Bradyrhizobium diazoefficiens: one gene and its partner. The protein of the gene in region 1 binds, or shares a complex with, the protein of each later gene. Links are inferred from orthologs where the notes say so. Each region holds a gene or a part of one and is shown on either strand. Other genes may lie near its edges. The genes, in order: uvrB and JJC00_RS29590.

What was found.
Region 2: the proteins of uvrB (region 1) and JJC00_RS29590 are in contact, whole or in part, in a crystal structure (PDB 7EGT), measured with the Thermus thermophilus proteins. The link is inferred for Bradyrhizobium diazoefficiens from one-to-one orthologs. Residues at the interface, in WP_096411307.1 of Thermus thermophilus: Glu23, Leu25, Arg26, Asp27, Gly28, Glu29, Arg30, Phe31, Arg55, Glu326, Asp327, Phe328, Glu379, Ser382, Gln383, His398, Gly400, Arg401; in WP_096412145.1 of Thermus thermophilus: His654, Arg656, Phe657, Gln666, Asp668, Glu669, Lys680, Arg681, Leu682, Ser683, Lys685, Tyr686, Ala687.

Annotation. Positions count from the first base shown.
Region 1 is NZ_CP067102.1:7,259,601-7,269,378, reverse strand. What follows is about bases 2,506-6,045. They hold uvrB (excinuclease ABC subunit UvrB), read right to left. Parts: upstream 5,664-6,045; coding sequence 2,706-5,663; downstream 2,506-2,705. Other genes in these bases: JJC00_RS33790 (hypothetical protein), read right to left, coding at 5,771-6,001; JJC00_RS33800 (hypothetical protein), read left to right, coding at 2,506-2,582. Outside these bases: JJC00_RS33815 (hypothetical protein), read right to left, coding at 1-271; JJC00_RS33810 (hypothetical protein), read right to left, coding at 444-1,355; JJC00_RS33805 (nuclear transport factor 2 family protein), read right to left, coding at 1,598-2,038; more of JJC00_RS33800, read left to right, coding at 2,349-2,505; JJC00_RS33785 (hypothetical protein), read right to left, coding at 6,062-6,286; JJC00_RS33780 (LysR substrate-binding domain-containing protein), read right to left, coding at 6,396-7,310; JJC00_RS33770 (hypothetical protein), read left to right, coding at 8,268-8,498; JJC00_RS33765 (IS110 family transposase), read left to right, coding at 8,611-9,777. UniProt on the Escherichia coli protein: The UvrABC repair system catalyzes the recognition and processing of DNA lesions. A damage recognition complex composed of 2 UvrA and 2 UvrB subunits scans DNA for abnormalities.
Region 2 is NZ_CP067102.1:6,362,899-6,372,369, reverse strand. The notes cover bases 2,112-5,344. They hold JJC00_RS29590 (ATP-dependent helicase), read right to left. Parts: upstream 4,967-5,344; coding sequence 2,312-4,966; downstream 2,112-2,311. Other genes in these bases: JJC00_RS29585 (DUF1328 domain-containing protein), read left to right, coding at 5,206-5,344; JJC00_RS29595 (hypothetical protein), read left to right, coding at 2,112-2,311. Also shown: JJC00_RS39035 (KGGVGR-motif variant AAA ATPase), read left to right, coding at 1-854; more of JJC00_RS29595, read left to right, coding at 851-2,111; more of JJC00_RS29585, read left to right, coding at 5,345-5,376; JJC00_RS29580 (thioesterase family protein), read right to left, coding at 5,381-5,887; JJC00_RS29575 (FAD-binding oxidoreductase), read left to right, coding at 5,975-7,399; JJC00_RS38365 (hypothetical protein), read left to right, coding at 7,601-7,744; JJC00_RS29570 (Spy/CpxP family protein refolding chaperone), read left to right, coding at 7,732-8,838; JJC00_RS29565 (hypothetical protein), read left to right, coding at 8,961-9,323. UniProt on the Escherichia coli protein: A helicase with DNA-dependent ATPase activity. Unwinds DNA duplexes with 3'-5' polarity. Translocates on single-stranded DNA with 3'-5' polarity. Initiates unwinding more efficiently from a nicked substrate than double-stranded DNA.

The DNA of each region.
Region 1 (9,778 bases):
TCTCGAGCTCGGAGATCAAATTTTCGATCTCGGCGAGCGAGGTGCCGGCGACGCGCTGGATCAGCGAGTTGACGTTGGTGACGGTGGCTTCCGCGCTCGGATCGAGCGGCGGCGCATCGGTCGTGGTGCCCGCGGCCGGCCGGCGCAGATAGGCGATGTCGTTGCGAACGAAATCGCGGATGCCCGCTTCGACTTCCGTCACGGCGGCGAGGTTGGTGTCGACCGTCTCGGTCTCGGTGGTCTCGGTCTTTTCCGGACGCATGGCGTTCATCGTTATTCCCCTGTTCGCGTTGAGCGCAGCGCGAGTGTCCCCCGCACGACGATGTGTGTCAGGCCGATGCATCAGGGCGTCCGATTTTGACCGCAAAGGGGCCGAGATGCGGCAAGGGCGGACGATTCGGGGGTTTTGCCGTGGCGTATGGTTACGAGACTCTAAATAAGGCTCACCAGCTCTTCTTGAAGCCCGCGGTCAGGCTCTTGTTGATCGCGCCCTGCGAGGTCTCGCCGACCGAGCCGGAGACGGTAACGTTGTCGAACAGCTTCTGCTCGGCGCCGAATTTGCGCAGCCATTTGTCGTCGGTGGTCGACATGGTCTGGCCGGCGGTGATGCTGGTGCCCGTGTCGGTGATCGTCACTTTGGCGGATTGGTCGGTCTCGTAATTGCGGGTGATGTGCCCGCCGACGCCGGGCAGCGCCGTCGTGCCCTGCTGGTTGACGCTGTAGCCGTTCCGAAGCGTCAGCGAATAATCGCTCGACAGCGGCACCGATTTGGTCAGCGACGCTCCGAGCTTGCTCTGCTCGGCGCCGGGATCGATGCGGGCTTCGACCGCGGTTTTGTCCCAGACGGGGCCTGCGCCCGGTGCGGTCGCGGCGGCCCAGGCGCTGCCGGAGGATTGCGGCAGGTTGCCGCCATTGGCGGCCTTCTGCGCCATCAGCTCCGACATCGTGGTCGGCTCTTTCGCGACCGTCATGTCGGCGCCGATGCGGGTATCCCAGAACGACGACACCGACTGCTTCACGGTCACGGCCGAGGAGCCGTTGGCGTTGGCGTTGGCCGACCAGTTCAAGCCGTTATTGGCGGCGGCCTGCGCGCGCTTCTTGGCGGCGATGATGTCGTTGAGCGTGCCGGCGTCGATGGCGAGCTGGCCCCAGTCGAGCTTGTCGACGTCGATGCCTTTGAGCACGTCGGGATCGTTGACATCGGCGGTATCAGCGGCCTCGGCCTCCTCGTCAGGCACGGTGGCGGCGGGGGCGAAGGGCGGAATGATCTGCGCCGACGCCGTCAGCACCGAGCCGAAAATGAATGCAACCGCCAGCGGCAGCCTGGTCCAGCCCAAACCTGTCGTGAATTCCATTGCCTTGCCCGCAACCCAGTTCGCGCACACGATGCGGCGGTATCGTTGCAAAATTATGGCGCATGCCGCGACGGTTTGGAAGCGGCCGGACCTTCAGAATAACGAACCAACGGGCCGCGCGGGAAGGCGCGCGCCCGATGACGAGCGTCTCCACGACGGTGTCCGGCGGGGCTGGAGGCCAGAACGCGTCGTGGGAGCATCAATCGATCGGTCCCGAATTGCGGAGCCCGTTGGTGTCCCCGTCAGCCGACGCCGGTCATCTTTGGCAGATGAATGGCGCGGCCGAGTGCCTGCTCGATCAGGTCAAAAGTGTCGATCAGCACACGCATGCTGATCAGCCGGTCCGCCCTGAACTGGGCGAACTGCGCGACGCGCAAGCTGATCGGCTTGTCGGAATCCAGTGCCGTGAGTGAATAGCGCAGCATCGAGGAGGCGGAATCGACCCCCAGCATGATGCTCTCGCGGTCGAAACGGCGGACGCGGAAATTGTCCGCGAGCTGGCGGATGACCTGGAGCACCGCCGCCTTGCCCTGGCGCGCGCCGAGGAACGGAAACATGTCGATCGGGCCGTAAATTGCCCACTCGACATCCTCGTCGATCAGGGCCTCGATATCCTCGAAGTGCCGGTCGTTGATCGCGCGGTGCAACGCACGCGAGAAACGCCAGAGGCTGTGCTCTGTCATCTTGGGGCGTCCTGAAACTGGCTTGCAAAAACGAAAAGCAACCCCATGCGCAGCAATGCGCGGCGGGGCTTGCTCAATTCATTGGTGTACGAACAAATAGGCGATTTCGGCCGAAACGCAAATCACGTTTTTGCAATGCACAAGTGAGCGCACTTTGTGAGATTTACAATAGAACCCCGCATTTTACCGGTCCCGGTGTTTGCCGCTCCGGTGCGGCGTTTGACGAAGTTCGGTCGAAGCAAGCGCTGTTGGAACCGCGATGCGCGCGTGCTCGTTGAGAGGCCGACATTCATTTGGAGACATCGATCCCATGACACGTCCGCACATCGTTCTCGCCGCCGTCCTGCTCTCGCTGGCCGCGGCACCCGTCGCCAACGCCAAGGGCTGCATTAAGGGCGCCGTCGTCGGCGGCGTCGCCGGCCATTATGCCGGCCATCACGGCATGCTCGGCGCCGCCGCCGGCTGCCTCTACGGTCGCCACCACGCCAAGGAGCAGGACAAGCAGCAGCAACAGCAGAGCCAGAGCGGACAGGGGAAGTTGTAGGCCACTGTCATTCCGGGGCGCGCGAAAGCGCGAACCCGGAATCTATTCCGCTCCTTGTTCAGGCACCGGAAATGGGGCGCGAGCCATCTCAACACCGCGACTCCGCCCTCAGTGACCAGCGTCCTACCTCTTCTTCCACCCACCCCGTCGCCCCGGCATCCCACCCGTCGACTTCGGCGTAGGCCCGAACTCCGGTCCTGACTGCCGCGAGTCCGTCGGCTGGATGATCCGGCTCGTGCTGCCGAACGGCTTTGACGGCAGACTCGGGCTCTCGCGGTAGGGCAGGGATTCCGGGCCGTGCATCTCGTCGAGGTGCGGCTTGTGCACCTTTGAGCCGCTGCTGCTGCCACCTCCGCTCGCCTTCAGCGAGGAGCTCACGGTCTTTTTCTTCATGGCGCTAACTGGCAAGTTGGCGGCGTCGCCGTACTTCTTCGTCCCCGCATAGGCGCCGGCCTTGCCTGCGACGGTGCGCTGCTTGGCGGTGGGGTCGTCGACCACGGCGAGCTCGGTCGCGCGCAGGCGCTTGACTTCGTCGCGCAGGCGGGCGGCTTCCTCAAAATTCAGATCGGCGGCGGCCTCGCGCATCCGCGTCTCGAGATCGGCGAGCACGGCTTCAAAGTTGTGGCCGATCGAGATGACGTCGTCGGTCATGTCATGGCCGCCGACCTCGACCAGCACGTGGTCACGCTCGTAGACGGAATTGAGGATGTCGCCGATCTGCTTCTTGACGCTCTCCGGCGTGATGCCGTTGGCGGTGTTGTACTCGACCTGTTTTTCGCGGCGGCGGTTGGTCTCGGCGATGGCGCGCTCCATCGACCCGGTCATCTGGTCGGCATAGAGGATCACCTTGCCGTCGACGTTGCGCGCAGCGCGGCCGATGGTCTGGATCAGCGAGGTCTCGCTGCGCAGAAAACCTTCCTTGTCGGCGTCCAGAATCGCGACCAGCGCGCATTCGGGAATGTCGAGGCCTTCGCGCAACAGGTTGATGCCGACCAGCGCATCGAAGGCGCCGAGGCGGAGATCCCTGATGATCTCGATGCGCTCGATGGTGTCGATATCGGAGTGCATGTAGCGGACGCGAATGCCCTGCTCATGCAGATATTCGGTGAGGTCCTCCGCCATGCGTTTTGTCAGCACGGTGATCAGCGAGCGATAGCCGGCCTGGGCGGTGGCACGGACCTCGCCGACGAGATCGTCGACCTGGGTGCGGGCGGGGCGGATATTGACCGGCGGATCGATCAGGCCGGTGGGGCGAATGACCTGCTCGACGAACACGCCGCCGCTTTCGTTCAGCTCCCAGCCGCCGGGCGTCGCCGACACCGCGACCGTCTGCGGCCGCATCATGTCCCATTCCTCGAAGCGGAGCGGGCGGTTGTCCATGCACGACGGCAGACGGAAGCCGTATTCGGCGAGCGTTGCCTTGCGGCGGAAGTCGCCGCGGAACATACCGCCGATCTGCGGCACGGTGACGTGACTCTCGTCGGCGAACACCAGGGCGTTGTCGGGGACATATTCGAACAGCGTCGGCGGCGGCTCGCCGGGCAGGCGCCCGGTGAGGTAGCGCGAATAGTTCTCGATGCCGGCGCAACTTCCTGTCGCCTCCATCATCTCGAGGTCGAAGGTGGTGCGCTGCTCCAGCCGTTGCGCCTCCAGCAGGCGCCCCTGGTCGTGGAGCTGGTCGAGCCGCATCTTCAATTCGGACTTGATCGATTTGATCGCCTGCACCAGCGTCGGGCGCGGCGTCACATAGTGCGAATTGGCGTACATCTTGATGAATTCGAGCTCGTCCTGCTTGTGGCCGGTGAGCGGATCGAACTCCTCGATGTTCTCGATGGTGTCGCCGAACAGGTTCACGCGCCAGGCGCGGTCCTCATAGTGCGCCGGGAAGATGTCGATGACGTCGCCGCGCACGCGAAAGGTGCCGCGGCTGAAATCGGCCTGCGTGCGCTTGTACTGGAGCGCGACGAGATCGGCGATCAGCTGGCGCTGGTCGATGCGCTCGCCCTTCTTCAGCGCGAAGGTCATCGCGGTGTAGGTCTCGACCGAGCCGATACCGTAGATGCAGGACACGGAGGCGACGATGATGACGTCGTCGCGTTCGAGCAGCGCGCGCGTCGCCGAGTGGCGCATGCGGTCGATCTGCTCGTTGATCGACGAGTCCTTCTCGATATAGGTGTCGGTGCGCGGGACATACGCTTCCGGTTGGTAATAGTCGTAATAGCTGACGAAATACTCGACCGCGTTGTCCGGAAAAAAGCTCTTGAACTCGCCATAAAGCTGAGCGGCGAGCGTCTTGTTCGGCGCCAGGATGATGGCGGGACGCTGCGTCGCCTCGATCACCTTGGCCATAGTGTAGGTCTTGCCCGAGCCGGTGACCCCGAGCAGCACTTGCGAACGGTCGTTGCGCTGGATGCCTTCGACGAGTTCGGCGATCGCGGTCGGCTGGTCGCCGCGCGGCTGGTACGGTGACTTGATCTCGAAGCGCACGCCACCTTCGGACTTCTCCGGGCGCGGCGGCCGATGCGGGGTCCACACTTTCGTGGAGCCGTCATCCCTGCGGAACTCCGGCCGGCCCTCGCGGATCAGCGATTCCAGTGCGTCGGCGGTCGCCTTGACGCCGAGCGCCTCCATCTTGGTGCGCGGCGGACGCGCCAGCGCCTCGGCGTCGTCCTCCTCGGTGGGAAGGCCGAGCTGCCGGGCCAGTTCCGGATCGAGCGTCGGGATCGTAGCCGCGGTTCCGTAATTGGCCTGCGGCGCCTCGTCGAAGCCGCCGCCCTCCCGCGGTTGCGGATCTGGCCGCAGCGGCACCGGCCGATCCTGCGGAAATTCCTTCGGGGTCGAGGCGCGTGCCCGATGTGCGGCGGCCTCGCCGCCGGAGCGGCGGTCGCGCGAATTATCCGGCGGCGGCTGAAGGCCAGTGCCCGATCCAAGCCCGGCATCGCCGCGATTGATCGCGGGATTGAGCAATTCGGCCAGCGCCGGCCCGATCGGCTGCACATCGGGGCGGTGCGCCTTCGAGTTGGGTGCCTTGTTAGCTGCCTTGGATTTGGGGGATTTTGGGGGAGCAGGTTTCTTCGCCATGCCCCGAATATGGGACGAGTCCGTCGCCCAGAAAAGAGCGAAAGCCCGCCTGTGCGCAGGCTGCTGACAGCAAGTTGGCAGCAGGCCTTGGTTCAGTGGCCTTGCGACTACGCCGCCGGCAGTGGCCCGTCGCCGTCCACGACCGTCAGGCGTGGCTCGAGGATGTCGAGATGGATTCCGCCGCAATCGGTGCAGCGCATCGTCCAGTACTCGCACCCGGCGCGGCCGCCGATCACACGGAGCACCGTGAGATCGCCGTCGCATTCGGGGCATATCGCCAGCACCTTGCGCGAATAAATCCGCGGCCGCGCCGTGTCGTCGCATTCGATGACTGACATAAACCGGTGTCCCCCCTGTTACGCCACGCTGTCGTTCAGTTTTGTTGCCGTCTCGGCGGTCTATTCGTCGCTGTCGTCGGCGCGCCGGCGGAAGCGATCGATGTGATGCTTGGCGTCTTCGATCGCGGCGTCGGGATCGGGCCAGGCGAAGCCGACTTCCATGGCCGGAAACAGCACGCCATCGATGGCAACCGGGCTGAAATCGGCGCGCCGGATCCGGGCGTGCCACAGTCCCTTGCCAGCTTCGAAGGATTCGATGTCAAAGCCGTCGTAAATGGTCGTCATTGGTAGTCCCCAAATACTCTCTTGTCGGAGGGTTAGAGGACCACGTTTGCGGATTTCACAATGTGAAGCCGTTCACAAGCCGCCGGCTTTTTCACCGAAAGGGTGATGGTCAGTTCCGTGCGGCGGCGCGCCCGGACCGCCGCGGCCGGACCGCGGGTTCCGCGGCGGAACGCATGATCCAGCGGCGGAACGCGGCAAAATCGCGCTGTTCGGTTTGAAAACTGCGATAGAGCAGATACCAGCGCATGCCCTTGGGCACCGAGAGGTCGAATGGCGCGACCAGGCGTCCCGCGGCGAGGTCGTCGTCGATATAGGGCCGGATGCCCATGGCAATGCCGAGCCCGTCGGCGGCGGCCTGGAGTGCCTGGCCGTAGAACTGGAACTCTGGCCCGCGTGCGTTGATGCGAGCAAGGTTCGCGGCCTTGAGCCAGATCGGCCAGTCCTCCGGCGAATGCGTGACGCGGATCAGGCCGGGCCCTCTGAGATCGGCCGGCCGCTTCAGGCCATTGGCGAGGCGGGGCACGCAGACCGGGGTGAGGTCGCCCGCGAACAGCGGTTCGGCGACGAGCCCCGGCCAGTCGCCGGTGCCGAGCTTGATGCCGCAGCTCCAGTCCTCTCCGAACGGCACCTCGGCACCGCCGGTGGTGAAGCGCACCTCGATGTCGGGCTCCTCGCTGCGAAATTCCGACAGCCGCGGGATCAGCCAGCGCATCGCAAAGGTGTGGCCGACGCCGATGGTGAGCACGCGCACGCTGGACGGTGCCGTCACCTGCGCGGTGAGGCTTGCGAGCGCGTCGAAGATCGGCGTCAGGCCACTTTGATAGGCACGGCCTGCCTGCGTCAGCACGAGCTTGTTGGCCTTGCGCTCGAACAGTGCGACGCCGAGCCGCTCTTCCAGGAGATGCACCATGCGGCTGACGGCGGCCGCGGACACGCTCAGCTCGACACCCGCCGCAGCAAAGCTGCCGGTCCGCGCCGCGGCCTCGAATGCCTTGATGCCGTTGAGAAAGAGCAGCCGCCGCAAACGAATGACCCTCAGGAAAGCTGATGCCAGGCCAAGATAACTCAGTTTGCGAAGATGGGGCAAGGGAGGCACAAGAATGAGAGTAATTCCAAGTTGATTTGTCGACGCGAGGACGCTTCCCGCCTGAGGGCGAGAGCGCGGAGCAGTTTGCGTCCCTTACGCGACCACCACCGGAGACTTTCGTGACGCCCATCATGATCGCTGCCCTTGGATTGCTGATGGTCGCCACCGCGTTCCTGTCGGGGCTGTTCGGCATGGCGGGCGGGCTGATCCTGATCGGCGTGCTGCTGGCGCTGATGCCGCTGCCGACCGCGATGGTGCTGCATGCGATCACGCAGATGGCTTCGAACGGCTGGCGCGCTCTGCTGTGGCGCGCGCATATCCGCTGGCGGCCGGTCGCGAACTATATGGTCGGCGCTGCCATTGCGCTGGCGGCCTGGTCGCTCACCCGCTATGTGCCGGACAAGCCGATGGCGCTCTTGACGCTCGGCGCCACGCCGTTCATGGCACGGTTGCTGCCGACGAATATCAAACCCGATCCGGATCGTCTCTGGCAGGGCACCGTCTACGGCACGATCTGCATGGGCCTGATGCTGATGACCGGCGTCTCGGGACCGCTGCTCGACACCTTCTTCCTCGGCGGCGATTTCGGCCGGCGCGAGAAGGTCGCGACCAAGCGATGTGCCAGCTCGTCAGTCACTTCACAAAACTGATCTATTTCGGCGGCATCATCGACCAGGCCGCCACGCTCGACCCAGTGTTGGCCGGCGTCGCGATCGCGGCCTCCATGCTCGGCACCACGCTGGCGCGACGCATTCTCGAAGCCATGACCGACCAGCAATTCGTGGCTTGGTCGAACAAGCTGATCACCACCATCGCCTGTTATTACATCGCCTATGGCGGCTGGCTGCTGGTTCGTACGCCGGTGCTGGCTGCCTTCGACAAGGGAGGTTTGCAATGAACGAGACGGCCGACCCGCTGGTGCTGGACTTCGTCGAATGGATCGCGCGTGAGCCGCGCGCCTATGCCGAGGTGGTCTCGACCTGGAAGACCTCGTGCCCGCGCCTCACCATCTGGGAGGACGCCGCCGATCGCGGCTTCGTCGCGCGCCAGACACTGCCCGGCATCGGCCTGATTATCGCGGTGACGGAAGACGGCGAAAGGCTGCTGCGAACCAACGGGCGGTGACGTCTCTCAACATCGTCATTGCGAGCGCCAGCGAAGATTCCATGGGGAGTGGATAGCGACCAGATCTGAGGCCAGACTGAGGTTGCTAAATCCATTCAACCTGGAGACGACGATGTTGCTCGATCATCCTTCCGACGGACCGGCCGCTATCCGCACGCAGTTTGGCGCAATTTTTGTGTCATTGGAACTGAGCCGCTCGACATGGCTGGTGACCTCGCTGTCGCCCGGCAAGGGCGAGAAGATGTCCAGACACAGCGTGGAGGCCGGTGATATTGCGGCGCTCTTGAAGCTGTTTGCAGAGCTGAAGCAGAAGGCCCTGGCCCGAACGGGGGAGAACTATCCGATCATCACCATCCAGGAGGCTGGACTGGATGGGTTCTGGCTTCACCGCGCTTTGCAGCAGGAGGGCATTGAAAGCCACGTGGTCGATCCGGCCTCGATCGCGACGCCGCGCCGGCGCCGGCGGGCCAAGACGGACAGGCTCGATGGCGAGACGCTGCTGCGGTCGCTTCTGGCCTACAAGCGCGGCGAGCCGCGGGTCTGCGCGATGGTGGTTGCTCCTTCACCGGAGGACGAGGATCGCCGCCGACTTTGCCGCGAGCGGCGGACATTGATCGCGGAGCGGATCGAGCACGTCAACCGGATCAAGGGGCTGCTGTTTGCACAAGGGATATCCGGCTATGTGCCGCTGCGGCGCGACCGCAAGGCACGGCTCGAGGCCTTGCGCACCGGGGACGGGCGCCCGTTGCCGCAGCATTTGAAGGCGCAGGTCGGCCGCGAGCTCGCCCGGCTCGAACTGCTGCTCGAGCAGATCGCGGCGGTGGAGCGCGAGCAAGAGGCGCTACTGACGGCGAGCAAGCCAACCGGCGAGAAGGCTGCATCGGACCCGGTCACCATGCTGCTCGGCCTGAAGAGCCTGGGCCCGAACTTCGCTGCCGTTCTCTGGACGGAAGCCTTCTGGCGCCAGTTTGCCAACCGCCGCCAGGTCGCCTCCTATGCGGGGCTTGCGGCCACGCCATGGCGCAGCGGCGGTATCGAGCGCGAGCAGGGCGTGTCGAAGGCCGGCAATCCGCGGCTGAGAACCACGATGATCCAGCTCGCCTGGTTGTGGATACGCCACCAGCCCCAATCGGCTCTGACCCAATGGTTCAAGGCCAACAGCCAGCGCGGCCGCAAGCGCGCGATCGTGGCGTTGGCGCGCAAGCTGCTGGTTGCCTTGTGGAAGTATGTCACCCAGGGCGTCGTGATCGAGGGGGCCGTGATGAAGCCTGCCGCCTGAG
Region 2 (9,471 bases), 900 kb from region 1 along the record:
TGCTCTTAGATGTGCATGAGCTGCCTGAATTCGGCATGCTGGACTATTTGGTGGAGGCAGGCCTGTCGAACATTGATGACGAGTTTATTACGGAGCTAACGGGGGACTCTTTTCTTGGCGCCGCTGGAGCAAGAGTTTCTGTAATTCCGGCGATCGGCCGCCGAACGCTTGAGCATCCGGAGAATGCGCTTGCTAAGATTGCAAGAGCATATTTGGATGTTCCGCAGGAGAATGATCCGCCAAAGACTATCACCGATCAACTCGCGGACTTATTGGCTCGATACGATTCTCTTGGTGCGTACGATGTCGTGTTGATAGATGGCCGCTCTGGCTTGCACGAGACGACTGCATCTTTGGTCCTTGGAATTGGAGCCGAGGTCCTGCTGTTTGGCCTGGATCAACCTCAAACCTACCAAGGCTATCGATTGTTGATGGGCCAGCTAAGTCAGTACCGAGCAGATGCCTCAGATGATTGGCGCGATCGAATTTCATTCGTACACGCCAAAGCCGCAGATTCCGTCGAGGCGAGGGACGATGCTGCATCGAAGTTTCAAGCTCTCTTGAATCCCTTAATGTTGCGTCCTCAGGTTGAAGGCCTGCCGAAGGAAAGGCTAACTGAGAATGATTTCGATCTGGACTGGCAAGACACCGCAGAGGTGCCCGAGGAAGATCTGCTTGAGGGGCAAGTGCTCTACGTACTTGAGGACACTCGCTATCGACAGTTTGATCCCGTTGCCGACAGAAAGATGCTGGATGCGCGTAGCTATTCCTCCACTTTTAGTTCTCTCCTAGACTACATCGATTCAATAGCGATCGAGCCAAGCTCTGACGACGCGGAAGATCAACAGGCATGAATGAGATCGACCATAGGGCAATTCGGAGAGGACTCGCCGCGCTGGATGCTTCCGCTGCTCACACCGCCAGTGGCGACAGTCGAGCCAAGGTGGAAGAGATATTTGCTCCGGAACAGCATGCCGGAGCGCTCGACCCGAACGCAATTATCGTTTTGGGTGCGCGAGGCGCCGGTAAGAGTTTTTGGGCGGGTGTCCTCGGCGATGATGAGACGCGCAACGCCGCGGCCGAAGCTTACCCGAACCTGGGATTGGACAAGTTGATTGTTCGATTTGGGTTTACTGGGATGGCGAACGACGGCTCGGTAAGCCGACAGACGATCGATGCCCAAGTTCCAAGGAATGAGGAAACGACGCTTGCCCCACTTCTATGGAGATGCGTGGTTCTGCGTTCTTTGACATCGGCTCTCCATCCAAAAGCGAAGCCTCCGCTCATTTCCGAGATGATGAAAAAATATGCAGATCCCGAAAAGTGGGAGAGCGATTGCGAAGCTGCCGATCGACGCGTCGCTGAGAAGGGCAAGAAGGTTCTTGTGATCTTCGACGCACTTGATTCCATCGCGATGGATTGGGAGCGCTTACGTGATCTGACCGACGCGCTTCTCGAAGTCGCGTGGTCGACAAGAGGATACAAGGCCGTTCGCCTGAAGCTATTTCTTCGTCCTGATCAGATGCGCGATTTGGGGCTGCGCTTCGTGGAGCTTCCAAAGCTAGTTTCCGGCGCCACGAATTTGGAGTGGGATGGTGTAGACCTTTACGGAATGCTTTTTGCTCGGTTGGGTGCCATCGAAGAACCCACAACAAAAAGGGCATTCCTTACTATGCTCCAGACCGAGGGCATCAAGCCGCCTCCAAGAACCTTAAAACGCCTCCGAAGTTGGTCCTTGTCATATAGGCGCGCGGATCAGCGCCGCTTGTTTCGGACCATGGCCGGGGAATATATGGGACGAAGTCATAAGAAGGGTCGAACTTATGACTGGCCCATAAGGCATCTGGCAGATGGGCACGGTGAAGTTACTCCTCGTAGCTTTCTGACCTTGATGATGGAAGCCGCTCGCTTTACGCCCGTACCCCAAGATCAAGTTATTTCTGCGGAGGGAATTCGTCACGGGCTCCGAGAGGCTTCGAAGGTTCGCGTAAATCAGCTTGATTTGGAATTCCCGTGGATCAAGCGCGTTCTCGCGCCTCTTTCCGGACTTCAGGTTCCATGCAACGCAGCACAGATTGCTGCCCGTTGGAACGAGACGCGAACCATCCCGGCAATCATGAAAAGAGCGAGCGGCGGCGAATTCTTACCTCCCTTTAACCCTAAAGCAGAGGGCGATGAGGACGTTAAGCTGCGCGCCACGCTCGTTAGAATTGGAGTCCTGAATCAGCGCTCTGATGACAGGTTCGATATGCCGGACCTCTTTCGAGTAGCGGCCCGTCTGCTCAAGAAGGGTGGCGTGGCACCGTCTTAGTCACGCCCGCTGCACAAAACTATCCACGACCTTCTTCTCACCGGCCTTGTCGAAGGCGATGGTGAGCTTGTTGCCGTCGATCTTGGTGACGCGGCCGTAGCCGAATTTCTGGTGGAAGACGCGGTCGGAGAGCGAGAATTCGGACGTCGTGCCGGTTGATTTGGCGACCAGCTCGCCTTCGATCGTCATTGGCCCGCGGCGGCGCGAGGAGAAGCTGCCGAAATCGGGGCCGGATGACGAAGAGGACGAGAAATTCGAGGCCTCTTCGTCGAAGCCGCCGTGCCCGCCGCCGCCATTGCGGCCGCCGCCACGGTTGCGATTGCTTTCTCGGTTTGCCTGGGCGCGCTGCCAGCCCGGCGTCGAATAAGTCGAGCCGAACGCTTCCATGTCGTCGAAGCGCGAGGCGCCGTAGCCGCCGGTGCCGCCCCAGGCCGAGCCGCCCTTGGATTCCGTGATCTCGACATTGGCCGCCGGCAATTCGTCGAGGAAGCGCGACGGGATCGTGGTCGACCAGGTGCCATGGATCCGGCGGTTGGTCGCAAAATAGATCTTTGCCCGGCGCCGTGCGCGGGTCAGGCCGACATGGCCGAGCCGGCGCTCTTCTTCGAGACCAGCGCGGCCCTGTTCGTCCAGCGTGCGCTGGCTTGGGAACAGGCCTTCCTCCCAGCCGGGCAGGAACACATTGTCGAATTCGAGGCCCTTGGCCGAGTGCAGCGTCATCAGCGACACCGCGTCGTCCTCGGCGCCGCTGTCGCGATCCATCACCAGCGAGATGTGTTCGAGGAATCCCTGCAGGTTCTCGAACTCCTCCATCGAGCGCACCAGCTCTTTGAGGTTCTCCAGCCGGCCCGCGGCGTCCGCCGAACGGTCCTTCTGCCACATCTCGGTGTAGCCACTCTCGTCGAGCACGATCTGGGCGAGATCCGTGTGCGCGGTGACCTCGCGTTGGGCGCGCCAGCGGTCGAATTGGGCGACGACGTCGCGAAGCGATCCGCGCGCCTTCGGCTTCAGCTCGTCGGTCTCGACCACGGCCCGCGCCGCCTCGAACAGCGGGATGCGGCGCTTGCGGGCGTGGTCGTGCAGCATCTGCACGGTGGCATCGCCAAGCCCGCGCTTGGGCACGTTGACGATGCGCTCGAAGGCGAGATCGTCGGCCGGCGAGTTGATGACGCGCAAATAAGCCAGCGCATCGCGGATTTCGGCACGCTCGTAGAAGCGCGGGCCGCCGATGACGCGATAGGGCAGGCCGAGCGTGACGAAACGGTCTTCGAACTCGCGCATCTGATAGGACGCGCGGACGAGAATGGCGACCTCGTTGAGCTTCTCGCCCTTGCGCTGAATCTGCTCGATCTCCTCACCGATGCCGCGAGCTTCCTCCTCCGAGTCCCACGAGCCGGTGACCGTGACCTTCTCGCCGTCGTGGTCTTCGGTGCGCAGCGTCTTGCCGAGCCGGCCTTCGTTGTGCGCGATCAGGTGCGAGGCGGCGGCCAGGATGTGGCCGGTGGAGCGGTAGTTGCGTTCGAGGCGGATGACCTTGGCGCCGGGGAAATCGTGGTCGAAGCGCAGGATGTTGTCGACCTCGGCGCCGCGCCAGCCATAGATCGACTGATCGTCGTCGCCGACGCAGCAGATGTTTTTGACGTGGGAAGCGGCAGTCGCCACTGCAACATGCTCTGTCATTCCAGGGCGATGCGTAGCATCGAACTCCGGTGCGCAATTGCGCACCTGAGAATCTTGATCGTTGGACTCATCTCCAGATTCTCCGACGTGCAATTGCACGTCGTAGTTCAGGCCTTCGGCCTGCCCCGGAATGACGGGAGGCGTTGGCTTTGTCGCTGCCGGCGCCTGCGACAGCAGCCGCAGCCACAGATACTGCGCGACGTTGGTATCCTGATATTCGTCGACCAGGATGAATTTGAAGCGCTGCTGGTATTGCCGCAGGATATCCGGGTGCTCGCGGAAGATGCGGATGTCTTCGAGCAGCAGATCGCCGAAGTCGGCCGCGTTCAAGATCTTCAGCCGCTCCTGATAGCTCGCATAGAGCTTGCCGCCTTTGCCGTTGGCGAAGACGGCGGCTTCGCCTGACGGCACTTGGGATGGCGTGAGGCCGCGGTTTTTCCAGCCGTCGATCAACCCGGCCAGCATGCGCGCCGGCCAGCGTTTGTCGTCGATGTTGTCGGCCTGCAGCAGCTGCTTGAGCAGACGCACCTGGTCATCGGTGTCGAGCACGGTAAAATTCGACTTGAGCTGCGCCAGCTCCGCATGGGTGCGCAGGATGCGGCCGCCGATGGAGTGGAAGGTGCCGAGCCACGGCATGCCCTCCACGGCGTGGCCGAGCATCTGGCCAAGCCGGTGCTTCATCTCGCGCGCGGCCTTGTTGGTGAAGGTCACCGACAGGATCTCGGCGGGGCGGGCGCGGCCCTGGCTCAGGATGTGGGCGATGCGCGTGGTCAGCACGCGAGTCTTGCCGGTGCCGGCGCCGGCCAGCACCAGAACAGGGCCGTCCAGCGTCTCCACAGCCTCGAGCTGCTCCGGATTGAGCCCGGACAGATATTTCGGGCCTACGGAGGCGCGCGCACGCGCGGCGATGCCGCCGGCTGCGGGCTGGTGGTCGGGGACGCCTGTGATCTTGCTCGGCTCGGTCATGCGAATCATTGGCCCACGATGGCACCGCGCCGTCGCGGGAGGGAGCCTTCATAACAGGGATTGGAGGCTATATGGGGCGGCCGGGACGGGTTTTCCACGTGCGCAGCGGGGCGATTTGTTCCTCGCTGCCAGGCGAATTTCCAGCGGCGGCGGGCCGGAACCAATGTTCCGAGCTGGAGATTGTCTGTGCAAGTGAGGCGCGTCAGGCGCGCCGATCGCAGACAGACATCGAAACAGAGGTTTTGACCATGCTTGGCTGGGTTGTGACGTTTCTCGTTATCGCACTGATCGCGGGTATCCTTGGCTTTGGCGGCATCGCCGGCGCTTCGATCGAAATCGCCAAGATCATCTTCTTCATCGCGGTCGTCCTGTTCCTGGTCTCGGCCGTGGTCGGCCTCGCCCGCGGCCGCAGGATCTAGCCGCTTACCGCTTCGAGGGCATCGCCACGTTTCGGCCGATGCCCTCGGGCCGCGGCATGGCGCTGTGAGCCTCGACGACGGCCGCAATGCGCTCGCGGATATCAGGCGGAAACGCCGCCACCTTGCGCGAGCCCATGTCGATGTGCAGCGACATGTTCTCGGACGTGGCCGACAGCCAGCCTTCGGTCGCATGCCGCAACTCCTGGAACGTGTGCAACCGCTTGTCGTCGGCCTCCAGCAGCCAGACCGAGACCTGCACGGGATCGCCGAGATGGATCTCGCGCAGATACCGCACATGGCACTCGGCCGTGAAGGTCGAGCCGTTGCGCTCCTTCATGTAGGTGGGGCCGATCCCGAGCTGCAGCCACATCTGATCGATCGCCCGGTCGAACATCACGTTGTAATAGGCCATGTTGAGATGGCCGTTATAGTCGATCCATTGCGGCTCGATCTGCATGATCGAAGAGCGGAACGGCTCGGCTTTGGGCGCTGAAGCGGCAGTCTCCGGCATATGTCATTCCCCAGCTATGCGTCCGGTCGCTTGACTTGACCGGTCGGATGTCCTTTGCCACGGTTCTTCTCGTCGGGAGGAATGTCCGTGGGTACGACCATCACCAATAATCCGCCGCGGCCGGCGCCGAAAGCCCTCGCAAGCGCGCTGGAGCAGCTTGCCGCACGCTTCGGCAGCCGCCTCATCACCTCGCAGGCCGTCCGCGAGCAGCACGGCCATACCACGACATGGATCGTCAACCAGCCGCCGGACGGTGTGGTGATGGCGCAGGAGACCGCCGACATCCAGGACGTGGTGCGCATCTGCGCCAAAAACGGCGTGCCCGTCATTCCCTTCGGCACCGGCACCTCGCTCGAGGGCCAGGTCAACGCGCCCGCCGGCGGCATCTCGATCGATCTGCGCGACATGAACAAGGTGCTCGCGGTGCATGCCGAGGATCTCGACTGCGTGATCCAGCCCGGCGTTACCCGCAAGGCGCTCAACGAGCATCTGCGCGACCAGGGCCTGTTCTTCCCGATCGATCCCGGCGCGGACGCCTCGCTCGGCGGCATGGCCTCGACGCGCGCCTCCGGCACCAACGCGGTGCGCTACGGCACCATGCGTGACAGCGTGCTGGCGCTGAAAGTCGTGCGCGGCGATGGCGAGATCATCACCACGGGCACGCGCGCCAAGAAGTCCTCTGCTGGCTATGACCTGACGCATCTGTTCGTCGGCGCCGAAGGCACGCTCGGCATCATCTCCGAACTGACCATTCGGCTCCGCGGCATTCCCGAGATGATCGCGGCGGCCGCGGTGTCGTTCGAGACCGTGCATGGGGCGTGTCAGGCCGTGATCCTGGCGATCCAGACCGGTATTCCCGTGGCGCGCATCGAGCTGCTCAATGCCGCGCAGGTGAAGGCCTGCAATTCCTATTCGAAGCTGACGCTGCCGGAGACGCCGCTGTTGCTGATGGAATTCCACGGCAGCGAGATCGAGGTCGATGCGCAGTCGAAGGCGTTCGGCGAGATCGCCAGGGATTGCGGCGGCGGCGATTTCTCCTGGACCACCAAGCCGGAGGACCGCACAAAACTGTGGCAGGCCCGCCACGATGCCTATTGGTCCGTCAAGGCGCTGCGGCCCGGCGACAGCATCGGCGTGGTTGCGACCGACGTCTGCGTGCCGATCTCGCGGCTTGCGGATTGCGTCGGCGAGACCGAGGAAGATCTCAAGCGGCTCAATTTGTTGTCGCCGATCGTCGGCCATGTCGGCGACGGAAATTTCCATTGCTCGCTGGTGTGCGACACCAACGATGCGGCGGAGATGGCGCGCGGTGAGGAGTTCATGCACCGCCTCGTCGAGCGCGCGCAGGCGATGGACGGAACCTGCACTGGCGAGCACGGCATCGGCCAGGGCAAGCAGAAATATCTCGAGGCCGAGCTTGGTCCTGAAGCGCTTGATGCGATGCGTGCGCTGAAAAAGGCACTCGATCCGGAAAACATCTTCAACCCCGGCAAGATCGTGCCGGAGGCGTAGCGCCCGCCTGTTGCGCCGCAGGTCGCGGAACTTTCGGCCACCAGACCGGTTCCATTCTCGACAAATTCCGATGCTTCAATGGCGCGGCTCTGCGGGAGGATGCGATGTTGCGACCGGTCATTGGAATTGCCGTGATGGCGTTTGCCTGCATGCTGGCGGGCACGGCTCTGGGCAAGGGCGGCGGCGGACACGGAGGCGGGCATGGTGGTGGGCACGGAGGCGGGCATGGTGGTGGTCATGTTGGTGGGCATGGCGGTGGCCATCACGGCGGCGGCCATTTCGGTGGTCACGGTTTCGGGCACGCGCATGGTGGCGGCGGGCATCATGGTGGGGTGCGGTTCGTAACCGGAGCCCGACATGGTGGCGCGAGCTTCGGTCAGATCCGCAACGCGGCCGTCCGTCCCGCGAATTTCCACAATGCCCTCAACCTGCACGCCAGCACCTTCCGCAACGGCCGACTGATCAGCAATCCGGCGGCGCGAGCCCAGATCGCAGCCGCGGCAGCGCTCGCAGGCTGGCATGGCGCCAGCAGCGGATGGTGGCAACATGTGGGGGGCGGTTATGGCTGGGTCGGACCGCTGTTCTGGCCGTTCGCCTATAACGATCTCTACGACTACACGATCTGGGGCGACGGTCTCGGCTTCTGGGGCTACGGCTATCCGGACATCTATGCCGGCATCTTCGGGCCTTATGGCTATGACGGTCTCTCGGCCTATCTGCCGCGACCGCCGGGACGGCGGCAAGCGCGGGGCGTTGCGCTCGATCAGCTGTGCGGCAGCGACCGACGCGAAATCGTCGGTCTGCCGATCGACCAGATCGCAGCCGCGGTGCAGCCGACCGAGGCACAAGGCGCAGGCCTCGACGAGCTCGGCAACGCCTCGGTCCAGGCGGCGGAGATGATTCGCGCATCTTGTCCGGCGCAGGTCGCAGCGACTGCGCCCGGTCGTCTGATGGCGATGCAGCAGCGCATCGAGGCGATGGGGAAAGCAGTCGACCTCGTTCAGCCTGCCCTCGATAAATTCTATGGTTCGCTCACGGACGAGCAGAAGGCCCGCTTCAATGCCCTGGCCGAGGATCAGAGTCGCGCGACGGCTTCCAACACCACCGAGGGATCGCTGGTCCGGAATTGCGGGGCGTCCGCCGCGCTCGATTGGCCCAGTGCCGACATCGAGGCGAGGCTTCATCCCAACGACACCCAGCGCGCTGCGCTGCAAGTGCTCCAGGATACCAGCGCCAAGGTCAGCGCTTCGCTCAAGGCAGCCTGCCAGCCCAACGACGTGTTGACGCCGCCGGCGCGAATGGCCGCGGTCCGCAAGCGGCTCGACACGATGCTCGACGGCGTCAAGTCTGTTCGCGCGGCGCTGGAGGATTTCTACGCGACGCTGAACGACGAGCAGAAGGCGCAGTTCGAGTCCATCGGACCGCGTCGGACGTCCTGAATGCGTATCGTGTCGGGGAGTGTGGCGAAAGAATCATCTCGCCGATCTCGGTGTGCCTCTCTATGCTGGTCGCGGCTGAAACGCGGCAATACGGTGGCTGGAAGACCACGGATGGCGGGGCGATGAAGTGGTTCGCGAAGCAGATGCCGGCCGATATCTGGGACGAAACGATCGAAGGGCCGCTCGGCGATATCGAAGCCGCCGCGCGCATCCGTGCCATCTGTGACGCTGCGGCCCAGAGCGCCGCAGGCTCCGCCTGTAACGACAAGAGCGAGAGTGCGCGCTATGAGCGCGCCGCAAAGGTCGCGATGGAAATCGCGATGAAGATCTCCGACAGTCTGATGCGCGACGACGCAGTGCATCGCATCGTCAATCTCTGCATGGCCGCGAACGACATCAAGACGGCGCAGATCCTGTTCCGCGCGATCCACGCCAGCTGGATCCGCGAAACGGCGCAGCGGGATCACCCGGCGCTGGTGCAGTGAGGACTGCCGCTTCCACAAAGTAGGTGCGCTCCCTCTCCCGCTTGCGGGAGAGGGTATTTCCGCAACGGGACAATCCCCAAGAGGAGAAAGCCCTCACCTGGCGCTCCGCGCCGACCTCTCCCGCAAGCGGGAGAGGTTGGGAGCCCGC